Regions from separate parts of the Serratia sp. KH_031 genome, predicted to be linked through region 4. Evidence: predicted binding sites of a transcription regulator. Region 4 holds the regulator's gene; each other region holds the start of a gene.
The links. Region 4 encodes PurR, which represses purine synthesis genes. Its sites were predicted from a motif close to CANGCAAACGTTTGCNTG; they were not measured.
Positions count from the first base shown of each region.

Region 1 (4,066 bases), 910 kb from region 4:
AAAGCTCTTCGCCGACCGCTTTCACCGCCGCGTACAAGCCCGCATCTTCACCCGGGTGACCCGCTGCGGACATCCAGTTCGCGGAAAGTTTTACTCGTTTCAATGAGCCGATTTCAGTCGCCGCCAAGTTAGTCAGCGCTTCTCCAACCGCCAAACGGCCAGAGGCAGCGAAGTCCAGCAAGGCAACCGGTGCACGCTCACCGAGCGACATGGCTTCACCGTAGTAGCTATCCAAACTGGCGGTGGTCACCGCGCAGTCAGCCACCGGGATCTGCCATGGTCCCACCATTTGATCGCGCGCCACCATACCGGTCACAGTACGGTCACCGATAGTGATCAAGAAGGTTTTCTCCGCCACGGTCGGTAAATGCAGTACGCGTTTCACCGCGTCAGCAATAGTGATTTTCTCACGGTATACCGGCTCACCTTTGGCTTGCAAGGTTTGCACATCGCGGGTCATTTTTGGCGTTTTGCCCAGCAACACGTCCAGCGGCATGTCGATCGGCTGATTGTCGAAGTGACGATCGGAAAGTAGAAGGTGTTGTTCTTCGGTGGCTTCACCAATGACCGCATAAGGCGCGCGCTCGCGGCGGCAAATAGCATCAAACTGTGCCATCTGTTCAGGCGCAACGGCCATCACATAGCGCTCTTGGGATTCGTTACACCACACTTCCAGCGGGCTCATGCCCGGCTCGTCGTTCAGGATATCTCGCAGTTCGAAACGGCCACCACGGCCACCATCGCTCACCAATTCCGGCATGGCGTTAGATAAACCACCGGCACCGACGTCATGGATAAACAAAATCGGGTTTTCAGCACCGAGTTGCCAGCAGCGATCAATCACTTCCTGACAGCGACGTTCCATTTCTGGGTTGTCGCGTTGTACCGAAGCGAAATCCAAATCGGCATCTGATTGACCAGAAGCCATAGAAGAGGCTGCGCCACCGCCCAAACCAATGTTCATTGCCGGGCCACCCAGCACCACCAGTTTGGCACCCACGGTGATCTCACCCTTTTGCACGTGATCCGCACGGATATTACCGATACCACCAGCCAACATGATCGGCTTATGGTAGCCACGCAGTTCAACGCCATTATGGCTGTTAACCTGTTCTTCATAAGTACGGAAGTAGCCCAGCAGCGCCGGACGACCAAACTCGTTGTTGAACGCAGCGCCTCCTAACGGGCCTTCGGTCATGATATCCAGCGCGGTAACGATACGCTCCGGTTTGCCGAAATCCTGTTCCCATGGCTGTTCAAAGCCTGGAATACGCAGGTTGGATACCGAGAAGCCAACCAAACCTGCTTTGGGTTTAGCACCGCGCCCGGTTGCGCCTTCATCACGAATTTCACCACCAGAACCCGTCGCAGCCCCCGGCCACGGCGAAATCGCCGTTGGGTGGTTGTGGGTTTCTACCTTCATCAGGATATGCGCTTCTTCCTGATGGTAGTCATATTGATCGTTACCCGGTGCAGCAAAGAAACGCCCGACTTGTGAACCTTCCATCACCGCCGCGTTGTCTTTATAAGCAGACAGCACGTAATCCGGCGTTTGTTCGAAGGTGTTCTTGATCATCTTGAACAACGATTTCGGTTGCTCTTTACCATCGATGATCCAGTCGGCGTTAAAAATCTTGTGTCGGCAGTGCTCAGAGTTGGCCTGCGCGAACATATACAGTTCGATATCCGTTGGGTTGCGCCCCAAACCGTTAAAAGCATTCAACAGATAGTCAATTTCATCCTGAGCCAGTGCCAAACCCAATTTGATATTGGCCTGCTCCAACGCGCTACGTCCTTCCCCCAGAACATCAACGGTCTGGTAAGGCGCAGGTTGATGATGAGAGAACAGTTTTTCCGCCTGTTGTAGCTCGCTGAACACCGTTTCCATCATGCGATCGTGCAGCAAAGCCGCCAATTGTTGCCACTGGCTTTCAGTCAGCGCTGGTGCCGTGACGTAAAACGCCAGACCACGTTCCAGCCGCACAACCTGCGACAATCCACAATTGTGGGCAATATCGGTGGCTTTAGAAGACCAAGGAGAAATGGTACCTGGACGCGGCGTGACGAGCAGCAAGCGACCAGCGGGAGCATGTTCGGCGAGAGAAGGTCCGTACTTGAGCAAGCGCTGAAGTTTGGCATGTTCTTCGGGACTTAACGGAGCACTGACATCGGCAAAGTGGACGTATTCAGCGTAAATGTCACTGACCGGGAGCCCTGCGTCCTGGCAGCGGGACAGCAGTTTGGTAATACGAAAAGCCGACAAAGCGGGCGAACCACGCAGTATTTCCATAATCTTAAGTTCTCTCGTCTTCGAAGCTACTGATTTCAGCACTTCATTGGGCGCAACAGGGGGAAAACGCGCGCCATTATAAAGAATCTACGCCACGGACGAAACCGTTTGCGTGGCTATTATTGATAAAAGCTATTTCTCCCCTGAAATTGGCATATCGTGTCAATAAAGTTGCACACTGACGTTTTGTTGCGCAAAATGCCCCGGCACTGGTGATTTAACCATATCAAAAACAATAATTCCGGCCAGCAGTGTACAAGAGCCATTACGAGATAACTATTTGAAACGCCTAAAAATAAATTACATTCTAATCGGTGTTGTTACCTTGCTTCTCGCGCTCGCTCTGTGGCCTAACATTGCCTGGCGTGGTGGCCAGGGTGAACAACTCGAAGCGATCAAATCACGGGGAGAGCTGCGTATTAGCACCTTAAACTCCCCGCTTACCTATTTCACTACCAAGCAAGGTCCGAGTGGACTGGACTACGAATTGGCAAAAAGCTTCGCCGATTACCTTGGGGTGAAACTGGTGGTGATCCCACATCAGAACATCAACGATCTGTTTGACGCTCTGAATGATGACAGTGTCGATCTCTTGGCTGCCGGGTTGATCTACAATCCTGAGCGTCTCAATCGCACCCGTACCGGCCCCGCTTATTATTCGGTTTCCCAACAATTGGTGTATCGCCTAGGGAGCACCCGCCCAAAGAGCTTTAAGGAACTCAAAGGCCGGTTAGCAGTGTCTTCCGGTTCGGCACATGCCAGTACACTTAAACAGCTCAAACAAGATAAATTCCCCAATCTAAGTTGGGAAACCTCCAGCGATCTGGCCTCCAAAGAGTTATTGGAACAGGTTGCTGCGGGCAAACTGGATTACACCATCGGTGATTCCGTGACCATCGCCCTACTACAACGTATTCATCCACAGTTGGCCGTCGCATTCGATGTCACGGATGAAGAGCCGGTGACCTGGTATTTAAAGCGCACCACGGATGACAGCCTGTATGCGGCGATGCTGGATTTCTACAGCCAGATAACGGAAGACGGCACGCTGGCGCGATTGGAAGAGAAATACCTCGGCCACGTTGGCAGCTTCGATTACGTTGATACTCGAACTTTCTTATCTGCCATTGATAATGTGCTGCCCAACTTCCGGCCTTTATTTGAGAAGTACGCCAACGAAATCGACTGGAAATTGCTAGCGGCCATTGCCTATCAGGAGTCGCATTGGAACCCGCAAGCCACCTCCCCCACGGGTGTACGTGGTTTGATGATGTTGACGCGCGCCACTGCCGACGGTTTGGATGTGAAGGATCGTCTCGACCCTGAGCAGAGCATTCAAGGCGGCGCACTATATTTGCAGCGGCTGATGGCAAAAGTACCGGATACCGTGCCAGAGGATGAGCGCATTTGGTTTGCTCTGGCAGCCTACAACATGGGCTGGGGACATATGCTGGATGCGCGTAAGCTGACCAAATCGCAAAAAGGGAATCCAGACAGTTGGGTCGATGTGAAGCAGCGTCTGCCGATGCTTAGTCAAAAACGCTATGCCCCGCAGTTAACCTATGGCTACGCCCGCGGGTATGAAGCCTACAATTATGTAGAGAATATCCGCCGTTATCAGGTCAGTCTGGTGGGGTATTTGCTAGAAAAAGAAAAGAAGGCAGCACAAGAAGCGAATCAACTGGCCGAACAAGGAAAGGCTTATCCGGTGGTCCCACCGGCATTGGCACTAGCGTTCTAATTATTCCTGACTTTTCGTGGCACGTTGTGCCAGTT
Region 1 is NZ_CM174496.1:1,372,818-1,376,883, reverse strand. Features, by position in the region: gene purL (phosphoribosylformylglycinamidine synthase) at 1-2,290, opposite strand, end outside; gene mltF (membrane-bound lytic murein transglycosylase MltF) at 2,571-4,031, shown strand; gene tadA (tRNA adenosine(34) deaminase TadA) at 4,032-4,066, opposite strand, start outside.
Region 1: purL (phosphoribosylformylglycinamidine synthase) is a predicted target of PurR. The motif match lies at 2,388-2,405, and genes of this name have one in related genera.

Region 2 (4,066 bases), 530 kb from region 4:
GTGAGGCCGAAGCAGACAGCACCATTAAAGTTTATGCCAATGGGAATTTGGTGGGGCAGACCACGGCGGATGCGCAAGGCCAGTGGACGTTAACCGTAGAAAACCCACCGCTTGGCAGCGAGGTTTCTTATACGGCTACCGCGACCGATCGGGCAAAATGGGTTAGTGATCCATCAGAGTCTGTGCACCTTTTCATCAGTGAACAGGGGCCAGCTAAGCCGGTGATTATCTACGGTTATACCAACGGCAATAGCGCATTTGATGATTTTTCTGGTTTGCAGGCAGACCCGATCGGTAAGGTTTATCGCAATGATTTCATCCACATTGATAATGCTGTCTACCACCATCTTGCAGGCAGTGAATGGGGGAAAAATAGCGGCAGTTTCACCCATTATACGATGGGGGAAAGCCTGACGTTGGGTGCGACGACGAGCGTGATAACCTTCGATACGGTGGCAAAATCTTTTTCATTTTTAGTCACGGGCACCAATGGCGGTACGATCACGATGAAAGATTCACAAGGTGTCATATTGATGACCTTTACCTTGCCGCCATCAACGGATAACGCCAATCTTTATATTTGTAGCCTAGCCGCACCGGGAAACAAACTGATCGGCTCTTTGGAAATTAACGATCCCGGCGGTGCAAATTTCACTCATCTCACTGCTAACTCTTGGTTGCCACTTTCCGATGAAGGCTTGATCTACGGTCCTGCTTGGGACGGAGCCCATGTCACCACCATCACTGAATCGACAGCGGTACCCGCGATAGTGATCAGTAATATTCCAGTTAATGGTGTGACCGATGATCAAACCCCAGTATTCCGTGGGAAGGTCGGGATAGGCTGTATGGTTCGTTTATTCGATAGCGATAATTTATTAGGTGAGGCTAAAGTTGATGCTGACGGTACATGGACATTTATTGTGCCGCTGAATAAAGCGTTGGATGCCGGAGAACATTCCATCCGTGCGGTAGCAACAGATGCACAGGGGCATTCGTCTTTGGCAAGTGAGCCTTTCAAACTCACGGTGCAGGGGAGTAGTAAGGCGCTGCATAGCCAAGCGGAAGAACCGGACTTGTCGATGGGGTCGCTGTTGATAGTGGATAGCGGTGAGGTTTTCCCAACGCCACCGACAAACGGGTCGACAACGCTTAAAGCGGAGGCCGTGACCAGCGAGAAGGTACAACCACCACTGACCGAAGACTATTTATTGAACGTTGCATTGTCATAGCGCCTCGTTCACGCACCGGCGGAAAAATTCGCCGGTTTTTGCGGGAAAAAGAGTAACAAATCTCGCAACCATTCATTGGCTATTAATGAACCCACAATCGCTCTAAAGTTCACCGAGCATGATAAAAATCACAACCAAAATGAATTTCCATGAAACATTATATGTATAATGAGAACGCAATCGATTACCTGTTCGCGAAATACCCAACTGGATCACAGATTATTACACCCAGTGATTCTTATAATGCGCGCGTCGTTCGGTTACAGGCTTAACCGTTCGTTACACCAGGTGTCGTTCAGACTCATTTGTCATCTTTACGTCGGGCAGGAAATGGCCCTTTAAGCATGTGGTAATAAAATGAAAAAAATAGCTCTCGCAGCAGGTGTACTTCTCGCAGCGTCTTACAGTACTTCATCAATGGCTGAAGAAAGCAAAGACAGCCAATACGTTTCTGACTGGTGGCATCAGAGCGTTAACGTGGTAGGGAGTTATCACACCCGCTTCGGACCGCAACTGAATAACGACCTGTACCTGGAGTACGAAGCCTATACCAAGCACGAGTGGTTTGATTTCTATGGCTATGTCGATGTGCCGAAGTTCTTTGGTGTAGGTAACACGCCAGACAAAGGTATTTGGGATAAAGGTTCACCGCTGTTTATGGAGATCGAACCGCGTTTCTCCATCGATAAACTGACTGGCACCAGCTTGGCATTTGGGCCATTCAAAGAATGGTACTTCGCTAACAACTATATCTACGATATGGGTCATAACAGCGACGGTCGCCAGAACACGTGGTACATGGGGCTGGGCACGGACATCGACACCGGTCTGCCGATGAGTCTGTCGCTCAACATCTATGCCAAATATCAGTGGGAAAACTATCAGGCTGCCAACGAAAACAGCTGGGATGGTTACCGCTTCAAAGTGAAATACTTTGTGCCGTTGACTGAACTGTGGGGTGGCAACCTGAGCTACATCGGTTTCACCAACTTTGACTTCGGTTCCGATCTGGGCAAAGAAGATTTCACCGTTAATGGCCGTCAGGCACGTACCAGCAACGCGATCGCTTCCAGCCATGTCTTGGCACTGAACTATGATCACTGGCACTACTCCTTCGTAGCGCGTTACTTCCATAATGGTGGTCAATGGCAGGATGGGGTTGATATCGGTCTGCCGGGTGGCGCGATCAAATCTACCGGCTGGGGCTATTACTTAGTGGCAGGTTACAACTTCTAATTGTTATTCTGAGGAGCCGCTCGTACTGAGCGGCTCTTATAAAATCGACGCCGTTGTTATCAGAATCTGAACGTGAGTTCAGCCACGCCACCAATGGTGCGCATGCGTCCCGCCATTGCCGTTAGATCAAATTGCACACTTTCTGAAGGTGAAAGTCCAAAACCAGCGGTGAATTGCCGATGGTCATTGCCACGCATATCTACGCGATAGCCCGCGCGCACCTGAGTCCAACTTGCAGCACGTAATTCCGCACCTACTGCGGCATACTGTCGTTTATCCACCGTATCGAAATCGCTCACTGGCGTTAAATCAAGATCGGTACTCAAGGTCACGGCGTCTTGTGTCCAAGCGGTGCCTACAGTCACTTGAGGACGGATAACAAAGGCACTTTGTGTTCCGTTGACTTCGCGGGTTTTAAAACGTTGTTCAATCAGGTTTTGGGCAGAGAGTGCAACCGTCCAGTTGGATGAGAGATCGGCATACATACCCACATCAATATTGCCGCTTATTGTCTGGTGCTGCCAATTACCATCACGTAAGTCTGATGAGCTATAGTTATTGACGGCGACATTATAGTTCCAGGTTTCAATGCGTTGGATTTTTGGGGTGAAACCGATGCCCATCGGAACGTTACCCAAGGTAAAAGGATGCGCTAGCGATACGCCATACTCGGTGACCAACGCGACGATCCCTTCAGCCCGAGAAGTGAGGTTATCTAGATCATCTTTCCCCGGAATTATCGAACCGTTACTGACGCCTTCTAGATAATCCAGATCGCTTTGACTGATCAGGGGCTGTGCCGTGCCCTTGCCCCAAGTATTGATAAACAGCGCGATTGGCAGTGAAGCATCAGGTACGGCCAAGAGCATGGACAGGCTGGCATTGGCATCTGCGCTGCTACCTGCGATATCGGTGAGTAGGTCATTCAATGCACCTGCGTCCGCCGTTGTTGATGCAGCGCCAGTGGCGAGAGAATTGTCCAGTTTATCCCAAGCACTTTTTACATCATCAAAGCGATCAATCAGATGATCGGCATCACTGGCTTGCGCACCAATGGCCGGGGCAATCAGCGTCATTTTATTGGCAGCGGTGGGCTTTGCTAAAAGAGCGGGGTTAATTAACGCTGCGGCACCAAAAGTGGCTGATGCTGTACCCGCTCCCCCCATGGCTGCATTACGGGCTTCGAAGCCATTACTGCTGGCGATAGAATAGGGTGTGGTTGTGATCAAGCCTGCGATTATCAGACAACGCGTCATTAAAGAAGATTTCATTTTTCCAGAGAACCAAATCAAAAGATTAAGAGAATTTATGCCGCAGTAATATTCTAAATACTCAGGTATTACTAAGCGTGATGCAGAAGTTTCAGGGAAATTCATCTGCGTGTTATGGGAAAGTTTTTGCGTAGGGTAGTTTATCATCTGAAATAGACAGCTAATTCTGCGACAAGCTGACAATGATGAAGCTAATCCTAAGTATTGAGCGGGGTTATTGTCTTAGGGCGTAGCAGTGTTGCGATGAGGGCTTGGATTGTCCAAATAAAGGATAAAAAAATCCCGCACGGAACGGCGGGAGACAATGAGTCATATCATTTGGATGAC
Region 2 is NZ_CM174496.1:2,814,760-2,818,825, reverse strand. Features, by position in the region: gene AC3ISQ_RS12715 (Ig-like domain-containing protein) at 1-1,232, shown strand, start outside; gene AC3ISQ_RS12710 (nucleoside-specific channel-forming protein Tsx) at 1,590-2,468, shown strand; gene AC3ISQ_RS12705 (conjugal transfer protein TraF) at 2,528-3,739, opposite strand.
Region 2: AC3ISQ_RS12710 (nucleoside-specific channel-forming protein Tsx) is a predicted target of PurR. The motif match lies at 1,406-1,423, and genes of this name have one in related genera.

Region 3 (4,066 bases), 2.3 Mb from region 4:
GTGCTGCCGCGACGGCAACCACCGCATTAACCTCGAAACCGACGATCGAAGCCGCCACCGCACCGGTTAGCGCCAACAGAGAACCAACCGACAAATCGATGCCGGAAGTGAGGATCACCAGCGTCATCCCTACCGCCATAATGGCGTTAACCGAGGTTTGCTGGAGAATGTTGAACAAGTTGTTAACGGTGAAGAAGTTCGGGCTCATTGAAGAAACCACCGCGATCAACACCAGCAGCGCAATCAGCGATTTCTGCTCTAACAGCCACTCTTTACTGAACCAGCGCTTGGCTGCGATAGTTTGGGAACTCATATCTGATTACTCCTGCGTTACGCCGTATTGCTTGCCAACGGCCGCAGCCATCAACACTTCTTGGGTAGCCTGCTCAATGGGGAACTCGCCGCTCAGATGACCTTCATGCATAACCAAAATGCGGTCGCTCATACCCAAGACTTCTGGCATTTCCGACGACACCAAAATAATGCTTAGCCCTTCCTGCTTGAACTGGTTGATTAACTGATAGATTTCTTTTTTTGCCCCAACGTCGACACCACGAGTGGGTTCATCAAGGATCAACACTTTGGGTCGTGTCATCAAACCGCGGGCAATCGCCACTTTCTGTTGATTCCCCCCCGACAGCAAACCAATCGGTTGCTCCATCGACGGCGTTTTGATGTTAAACAGACGGATAAAATCACCGACGGCTTGTTGTTCGTCGCCATGTTTCAGGCTACCGCCTGCGCGGCTGAAGTAGCGTAGCGCGGTCAGCGACATGTTTTCCTTCACTGACATACCTAACACCAAGCCATCACGCTTACGGTCTTCGGAGATATAAACGATGCCATTCGCCAAACCATCTTGCGGGGAATGCGTCACCACTTCGTGACCATCAAGGTTTACCGTGCCACTTTTACGTGGCGCAGCACCGTAGAGGATCTTCATCAACTCAGTACGCCCAGCGCCCATCAACCCAGCAACGCCGAGAATTTCGCCACGATAGAGCGTAAAACTGACATCGTTTACACCGGGGCCGGAAACGTGGCTGACTTCCAGACGCTTTTCGCCGCGCGGTTGGTTAAGCCGCGGGTATTGCTCTTCCAGTTTGCGGCCAACCATCATTTCAATCAGCGTATCTTCCTGCAATTCACTGACCGGGCGTTCGGCGATGAACTGACCGTCGCGGAATACTGTTACGTCGTCGCAGATTTCAAAGATCTCTTTCAAACGGTGAGATATATAAACAATCCCACGGCCTTCGGCTTTCAGTTCGTTGATGACTTTGAATAAAGACGCGGTTTCAGTGTCGGTCAACGCATCGGTTGGCTCATCCATGATGATGACTTTGGACTCAAAACTAAGCACTTTGGCGATTTCCACCATTTGCTGATCGCCAATCGACAATTCACCCACCAACCGATGACTGCTATAACGCAAATTCAGTCGAGCGAGTAGTTTGTCGGCTTCGGCATACATACGTTTCCAATCGATACGCCCGAAACCGTTAACAAATTCACGGCCTAGGAAGATGTTTTCCGCAATCGTCAGTTGGGGGATCAGGTTCAATTCCTGATGGATAATCCCGATGCCCGCTTCCTGCGAATCCTTTGGCCCGTTGAACACCACCTCTTTACCGAGAAAATGCTGACTCCCCGCGTCTTTACTGTAGATGCCGGTCAGCACTTTCATCATGGTGGATTTTCCCGCGCCATTTTCCCCCACCAGCGCCATCACCTTACCGGGATAAACACTCAGGGCAGCGCCAGAAAGCGCCTTCACGCCGGGAAAGGCTTTATCAATCCCTTTCAGTTGCAGTAAAGGTTGCATAAATGCCTCAGAAAGTTACGCCAGCGCAGAGGATCACATTCGCATAGGGTGAACATTCCCCACTGCGGATCACGGCTCGGCTGTGCTCAGTTTGTACTTTGAATTCGTTGTGGCTGACATAACGCACACTGATAGTGTTGCCCTGAAGTTGGCCAAGCTGTGCAAATTGAACCAACAAGTGATCGTGGAGCTGCGGATTATTTTTCACTATTTCTTCCGCCAGAATGGCACTCTCGACCTGCATTTCCTGCGTTACCACATCGAATACCTGTAAAAACGTCGGTACGCCTTGGGTCAGCGCCAAATCGATACGCGGCGTTTGCACCGGGATCGGCAAGCCTGCATCGCCAATAGTGATTTGATCGGTATGTCCAAGACGAGAGACCACCGCAGAAATTTCAGAATTGAGTAGTACGCCTTTTTTCATCTTTATCACTCCACCAGCGAAACGTTTCGCTCACTAAGGAGTGTAAAAAAACGCCACTGGAAGGCAACCATCACATCGCGAAAATGTGATCGCCATCGAAACGTTTCGATGCGTTTTTATAAACGGCGTAAATAATAAGGGCCCAACCTATGTTGAGCCCTTATCGTGGGGAAGTGTTAAATCTCGACCTGGGTTCCTAGTTCGATCACCCGGTTCGGCGGGATCTCAAACTGATCCGGCGCTCTCAGGGCATTACGGCTCAATGCCATAAATAACTTGCCGCGCAGGTACAGATACCAAGGGCGTTTAGTCAGGATCAGTGACTCATGCGACATGAAGAATGAAGTTTCCATCATGCGGCACGGCAGCCCTTCCAATCCGCAGCGGTGGAAGACTTCCTCCACGTTCGGCGTTTCCCGCCAACCATAGCTCGCCACCACGCGCCAGAAGGTTGGCGATAATTGCTCAATAGTGACACGGCGAACGTTGTGGACGTATGGCGCATCTTCAGTACGCAACGTCAGTAATACCACCCGCTCATGCAGCACTTTGTTGTGCTTCAGGTTATGCAGCAAAGCAAAGGGGATCACGTTAGTGACACGCGACATAAACACGGCGGTTCCCGGCACACGAACCGGCGGTGATTTCTCTAGTGAAGCAATCATCGCTTCAAGAGAATTTCCGTGCTCATGCATACGGCGCAGCAAACGGAAACGTTCGCTTTTCCACGTGGTCATGATGATGAACATCACCAAGCCCAGCGTCAGTGGCAACCAACCACCAGAGAACAATTTCGTGGCATTCGCAGCGAACAACGGCACATCAAAGCACAGCAGAACCGCCAAGATGGCAACCACAAAGACGCGTTTCCAATGCCAATTATTAATCGCTACCGAGGCAATCAAAATGGTGGTCAACACCATGGTGCCGGTAACGGCAATGCCGTAAGCCGCCGCCAAATTACTGGAGTGTTCAAAGCTGAGGATTACTAACACCACAGAGATATACAGCACCCAGTTAACCACCGGGATATAAATCTGGCCGGATTCCATTTCTGAAGTATGGATAATTCGCATCGGTGACAGATAACCCAAACGTACCGCCTGACGAGTCAGAGAGAATACGCCGGAAATCACCGCTTGCGAGGCGATAACTGTCGCCAATGTCGCCAGAATCAACAAAGGGATCAACGCCCAATCGGGTGCCAACAGGAAGAACGGGTTCTTGATCGCTTCTGGGTTTTTCAGCAGCAACGCGCCTTGACCAAAATAGTTCAGCACCAGAGAAGGCAGCACCACGGTAAACCAAGCCAGACGGATCGGGAATTTACCAAAGTGCCCCATATCGGCATACAGCGCTTCCACCCCGGTAATCGACAGCACCACCGCACCCAAGGCAAAGAAGGAAACCTTCTTATATTCCAGGAAGAAATTCAGCGCCCATTTCGGGTTCAATGCCTGCAAGACTTCCGGGTTAGCCATGATGCTACGAGCACCCAACACCGCCAAGGTGAGAAACCACACCAACATCACGGGTGCGAACAGCTTACCCACGCTGCCTGTACCGTGCTTTTGAATCACAAACAGCAGCGTCAGAACCAAAATGGAGAGAGGAACGATATAGGGATCGAGCGACGGGGCGGCAATTTCCAACCCTTCCATCGCCGACATCACCGAAATAGCCGGGGTGATCACCACTTCGCCATAGAAAAAGCTACCGCCAATCAGGCCGAGGATCACCAGTACCGCCGTCGTTCGCGCCGAAGTATTGCGCCCGGCCAAAGACATCAGCGTCAATATCCCGCCTTCACCGGC
Region 3 is NZ_CM174496.1:4,777,544-4,781,609, forward strand. Features, by position in the region: gene rbsC (ribose ABC transporter permease) at 1-313, opposite strand, end outside; gene rbsA (ribose ABC transporter ATP-binding protein RbsA) at 320-1,825, opposite strand; gene rbsD (D-ribose pyranase) at 1,833-2,252, opposite strand; gene kup (low affinity potassium transporter Kup) at 2,429-4,066, opposite strand, start outside.
Region 3: rbsD (D-ribose pyranase) is a predicted target of PurR. The motif match lies at 2,267-2,284, and genes of this name have one in related genera.

Region 4 (4,066 bases):
TGAAAATCAAAATGCCACGCACCGCCAATGAGATGTACCATTTACGCGACGCGGCACCGATCAAGAAAAGCGAATTGGAACGTGGCGATCTGGTGTTCTTTCGCATCAACAATCGTGGCACCGCCGATCATGTTGGGGTTTACCTCGGCGACGGCAAATTTATCCAGTCACCACGTACCGGTGAAGATATCCGTATCAGCCAGTTGAATAACGATTATTGGCAAGATCACTATATCGGTGCTCGCCGAGTGATGACGCCGAAAACCATTCGTTGATTCCCGTACAATCCTCCAAGGCTGGACACTCCACCCAGCCTTTTCCCTTTATGTTGTAAACCATTGCCGATGCTTTAACCAATTAGTCTAACCGCCCTTTTTAAACCTTTTTTTCACCCAGAAAGTTGTTAAAATTAATATCCATAAAAATATTATAACAATTCTGTTTTCCTGCCTGTCGCCAACTTGGCGATAAGCCACTGGAACAATAGCGCTGTATATAAATAAAGGAGAAAGCAATGTCGTTTGAATTACCTGCATTACCGTATGCGAAAGACGCTCTCGCACCACACATTTCCGCAGAAACTCTAGAGTATCACTATGGCAAGCACCACAACGCCTACGTGGTGAACCTGAACAATCTGGTGAAAGGTAGCGAGTTCGAAGGCAAATCACTGGAAGAGATCATCAAAACCTCTACCGGTGGTGTGTTCAATAACGCAGCACAAGTTTGGAACCACACGTTCTACTGGCACTGCTTGGCACCAAACGCAGGCGGTGAACCTACTGGCGCAGTCGCAGATGCGATCAACAAATCTTTCGGTTCTTTCGCAGAATTCAAAGAGGCGTTTACCAAATCTGCCATCGGTAACTTCGGTGCGGGCTGGACTTGGTTGGTGAAAAAAGCCGACGGCTCACTGGCGATCGTCAACACCTCTAACGCGGCAACCCCGCTGACGGGTGAAGACAAAGCGCTGTTGACTGTGGATGTGTGGGAACACGCTTACTATATCGACTACCGCAATGCGCGCCCTACCTACCTGGATCACTTCTGGGCATTGGTAAACTGGAAGTTTGTAGCAGAAAATCTGGCGTAAATCGCGGGAAAATGATCGGGCGCAGCCAATTGAGTGCTGCGCCTTTTTATTGCTGGTATGAATTAATGCATCACGGCAGTAAAAGCGAAAGCAATGATCATCGCCAATGCACACACGGTAGTGATCAACGACATTTTCAGATCGGTATCCATTAAAAGCTCCTCATCGAATTAGCGATAAGCTGCGTAGAATCCACAGCATTTATACGTCGAAGTATTTTCCCACAGTTCGCGGGTAAAATCTTGTGATCATTTCTCGACTTATAATATGGATTACCTCTTCCACTTTTGCTCAATTTGCGACAGAATTCGCAGTTCACAACTGCGTACCGGCAAATATGTCCCTCCCAGTCAAGCGATTCGCGACTTCAACACTAAAAACTTAGTTTTCGCTGTTCTGGAGAAGGTTTTACGTAGGCAAACGATTAACAACCAATTTACATGCTGCATGCAAGTAGATTTAGGAGTCACTTTCTACATGGCAACGATCAAAGATGTGGCCAAACGCGCGGGCGTTTCCACCACCACCGTTTCGCACGTTATCAATAAGACCCGTTTCGTCGCCGAAGATACCAAAACTGCCGTTTGGGCCGCGATTAAAGATCTGCACTATTCACCGAGCGCGGTCGCACGTAGCCTGAAGGTTAACCACACTAAATCGATCGGTTTGCTGGCAACCTCCAGCGAAGCTCCTTACTTTGCCGAAGTGATCGAAGCGGTTGAAAATAGCTGCTACAGCAAAGGCTATACGCTGATCCTGTGTAACTCCCACAACAACCTCGACAAACAGCGGGCTTATTTAGCAATGCTGGCACAAAAGCGGGTTGATGGTCTGTTGGTGATGTGTTCGGAATATCCCGATCAACTGCTCGGCATGCTGGAGGATTATCGCAATATCCCAATGGTGGTGATGGACTGGGGCGCGGCGCGCGGCGATTTCACCGATACCATTATTGATAACGCCTTTGCCGGTGGTTACTTGGCCGGTCGTTATTTGATCGAACGTGGTCATCGCGACATTGGCGCAATTCCCGGCCAATTATCCCGTAACACTGGCGGTGGCCGTCATCAGGGCTTTTTAAAGGCGCTGCAAGAAGCCCATATTGAAGTGCGGGACGAATGGATTGTTCAGGGTGACTTCGAACCGGAGTCTGGTTACAAAGCCATGCACCAAATTTTATCGCAAAAACATCGCCCAACCGCGGTATTCTGCGGCGGTGACATTATGGCGATGGGCGCGATTTGTGCCGCCGATGAGTTGGGTTTGCGCGTACCACAAGATATTTCGGTGATCGGGTATGACAACGTGCGCAATGCGCGCTACTTCACCCCAGCGCTGACGACAATTCATCAGCCCAAAGAACGTCTGGGTGAAATGGCCTTTACTATGTTGCTGGATCGCATTATCAGCAAACGTGAAGAATCACAGGTGATCGAAGTCCATCCTAAGTTGGTCGAGCGTCGTTCAGTGACCGACGGCCCATTTATCGATTACCGCCGTTAATTGTTAGGTTGGGGGAGCATCTCCCCCGGCTCCCGTTCATTAAACCACTCCTGATTTAACGTCTCGCTATCTCCCAAATACTCCAACAACCATTCCATCGCCGGTGATTGAGCATTCTGCTGCCAAGTCAGACAGCACAAACTCGGAGGAAAAGGTTGACCCAGTTGCAACGCCACCAGCTCACCACTTTGTACCAACGGCAGAACCAAATGAGCCGGAACCATCCCCACACACAAACCACCACGTAGACAATCTATCGCCGATGACCAATCAGGGACAATCAAACGTCGCTGGTTATCTAACGTCCAAGTCACGCGTTTTGGCAGATTGCGCGACGTGTCTTCCAGTACTAATGCCGGGTAAGGCCGCAATTGGTTGTCATGCAATTCCCCTGCTATCGCGGCCAATGGATGTTGCGGGCTCGCCACACACAACCAATTCATAAATCCCATATCGCGGAAGGCAAAACCGCCACCAACCGGCACGGCTCGGGTCGCGCCAATCGCCATTTCCGCTCGCCCATCGACCAACGCATCCCAAACACCGTTAAACACTTCGGGCTGAATTAACAGCTCCACATCAGGAAACTGGCGATAAAAATCCACTACCAGTTGACGGCTGCGTTGTGGTTTAACGATGATATCTACCGCTATTTTCAATTGACCACGCCAACCGTTCGCCACTTGTTGACACTGTCGACGTGTTTCGAGCATTTTTTTGATAACAGCACGTGATTCCTGGATGAATAGCGCGCCAGCAGGCGTCAATTCAACGTCTCGATGGCGTCGCTCAAACAACGGAACGGCCAACCATTGTTCCAATTGGCGTACCGTATAGCTGACTGCGGAAGGTACACGATGTAATTCCTGCGCAGCGGCACTAAAGCTACCGGTTCGCGCTACGGCATCAACAACATCTAGCGAGTATTCGGACCACATAATATTGCCTTCAATTTTTTTCACAGCACTGTGCGAATATTACCGTTTCACAAGCAAAGATCCAGTCATATACACTGCCGCGTCGCAAACCTGCATCACCATTAATTCTAACGAGAAACAAATGAAGAACTTTGGATTCATGTTTTACCTTGCCGGGCTGAGTATGTTGGGGTACTTAGCCACCGATATGTATTTGCCTGCTTTCGGCGCGATGCAAAAGGAACTGCAAATTTCTGCTGGAGCCATTAGCGCCAGCTTAAGTATCTTCCTAGCAGGTTTTGCTTTCGCACAACTGTTGTGGGGGCCGCTTTCCGATAAATTAGGCCGCAAACCGGTACTGTTAATCGGTTTGTCACTGTTCGCTGTGGGTTGTTTGGGCATGCTGTGGGTACAAACCGCTGTTCAACTGTGGTCACTGCGTTTTGTCCAAGCGATCGGCGTGTGTTCTGCGGCAGTAACTTGGCAGGCGATCGTTGTTGACCGTTACCGCGATGATAAAGCCAGCCGCATGTTCGCAACCATTATGCCGTTG
Region 4 is NZ_CM174496.1:2,286,703-2,290,768, reverse strand. Features, by position in the region: gene AC3ISQ_RS10285 (C40 family peptidase) at 1-275, shown strand, start outside; gene sodB (superoxide dismutase [Fe]) at 515-1,093, shown strand; gene cydH (cytochrome bd-I oxidase subunit CydH) at 1,156-1,245, opposite strand; gene purR (HTH-type transcriptional repressor PurR) at 1,571-2,596, shown strand; gene punR (DNA-binding transcriptional activator PunR) at 2,593-3,534, opposite strand; gene punC (purine nucleoside transporter PunC) at 3,656-4,066, shown strand, end outside.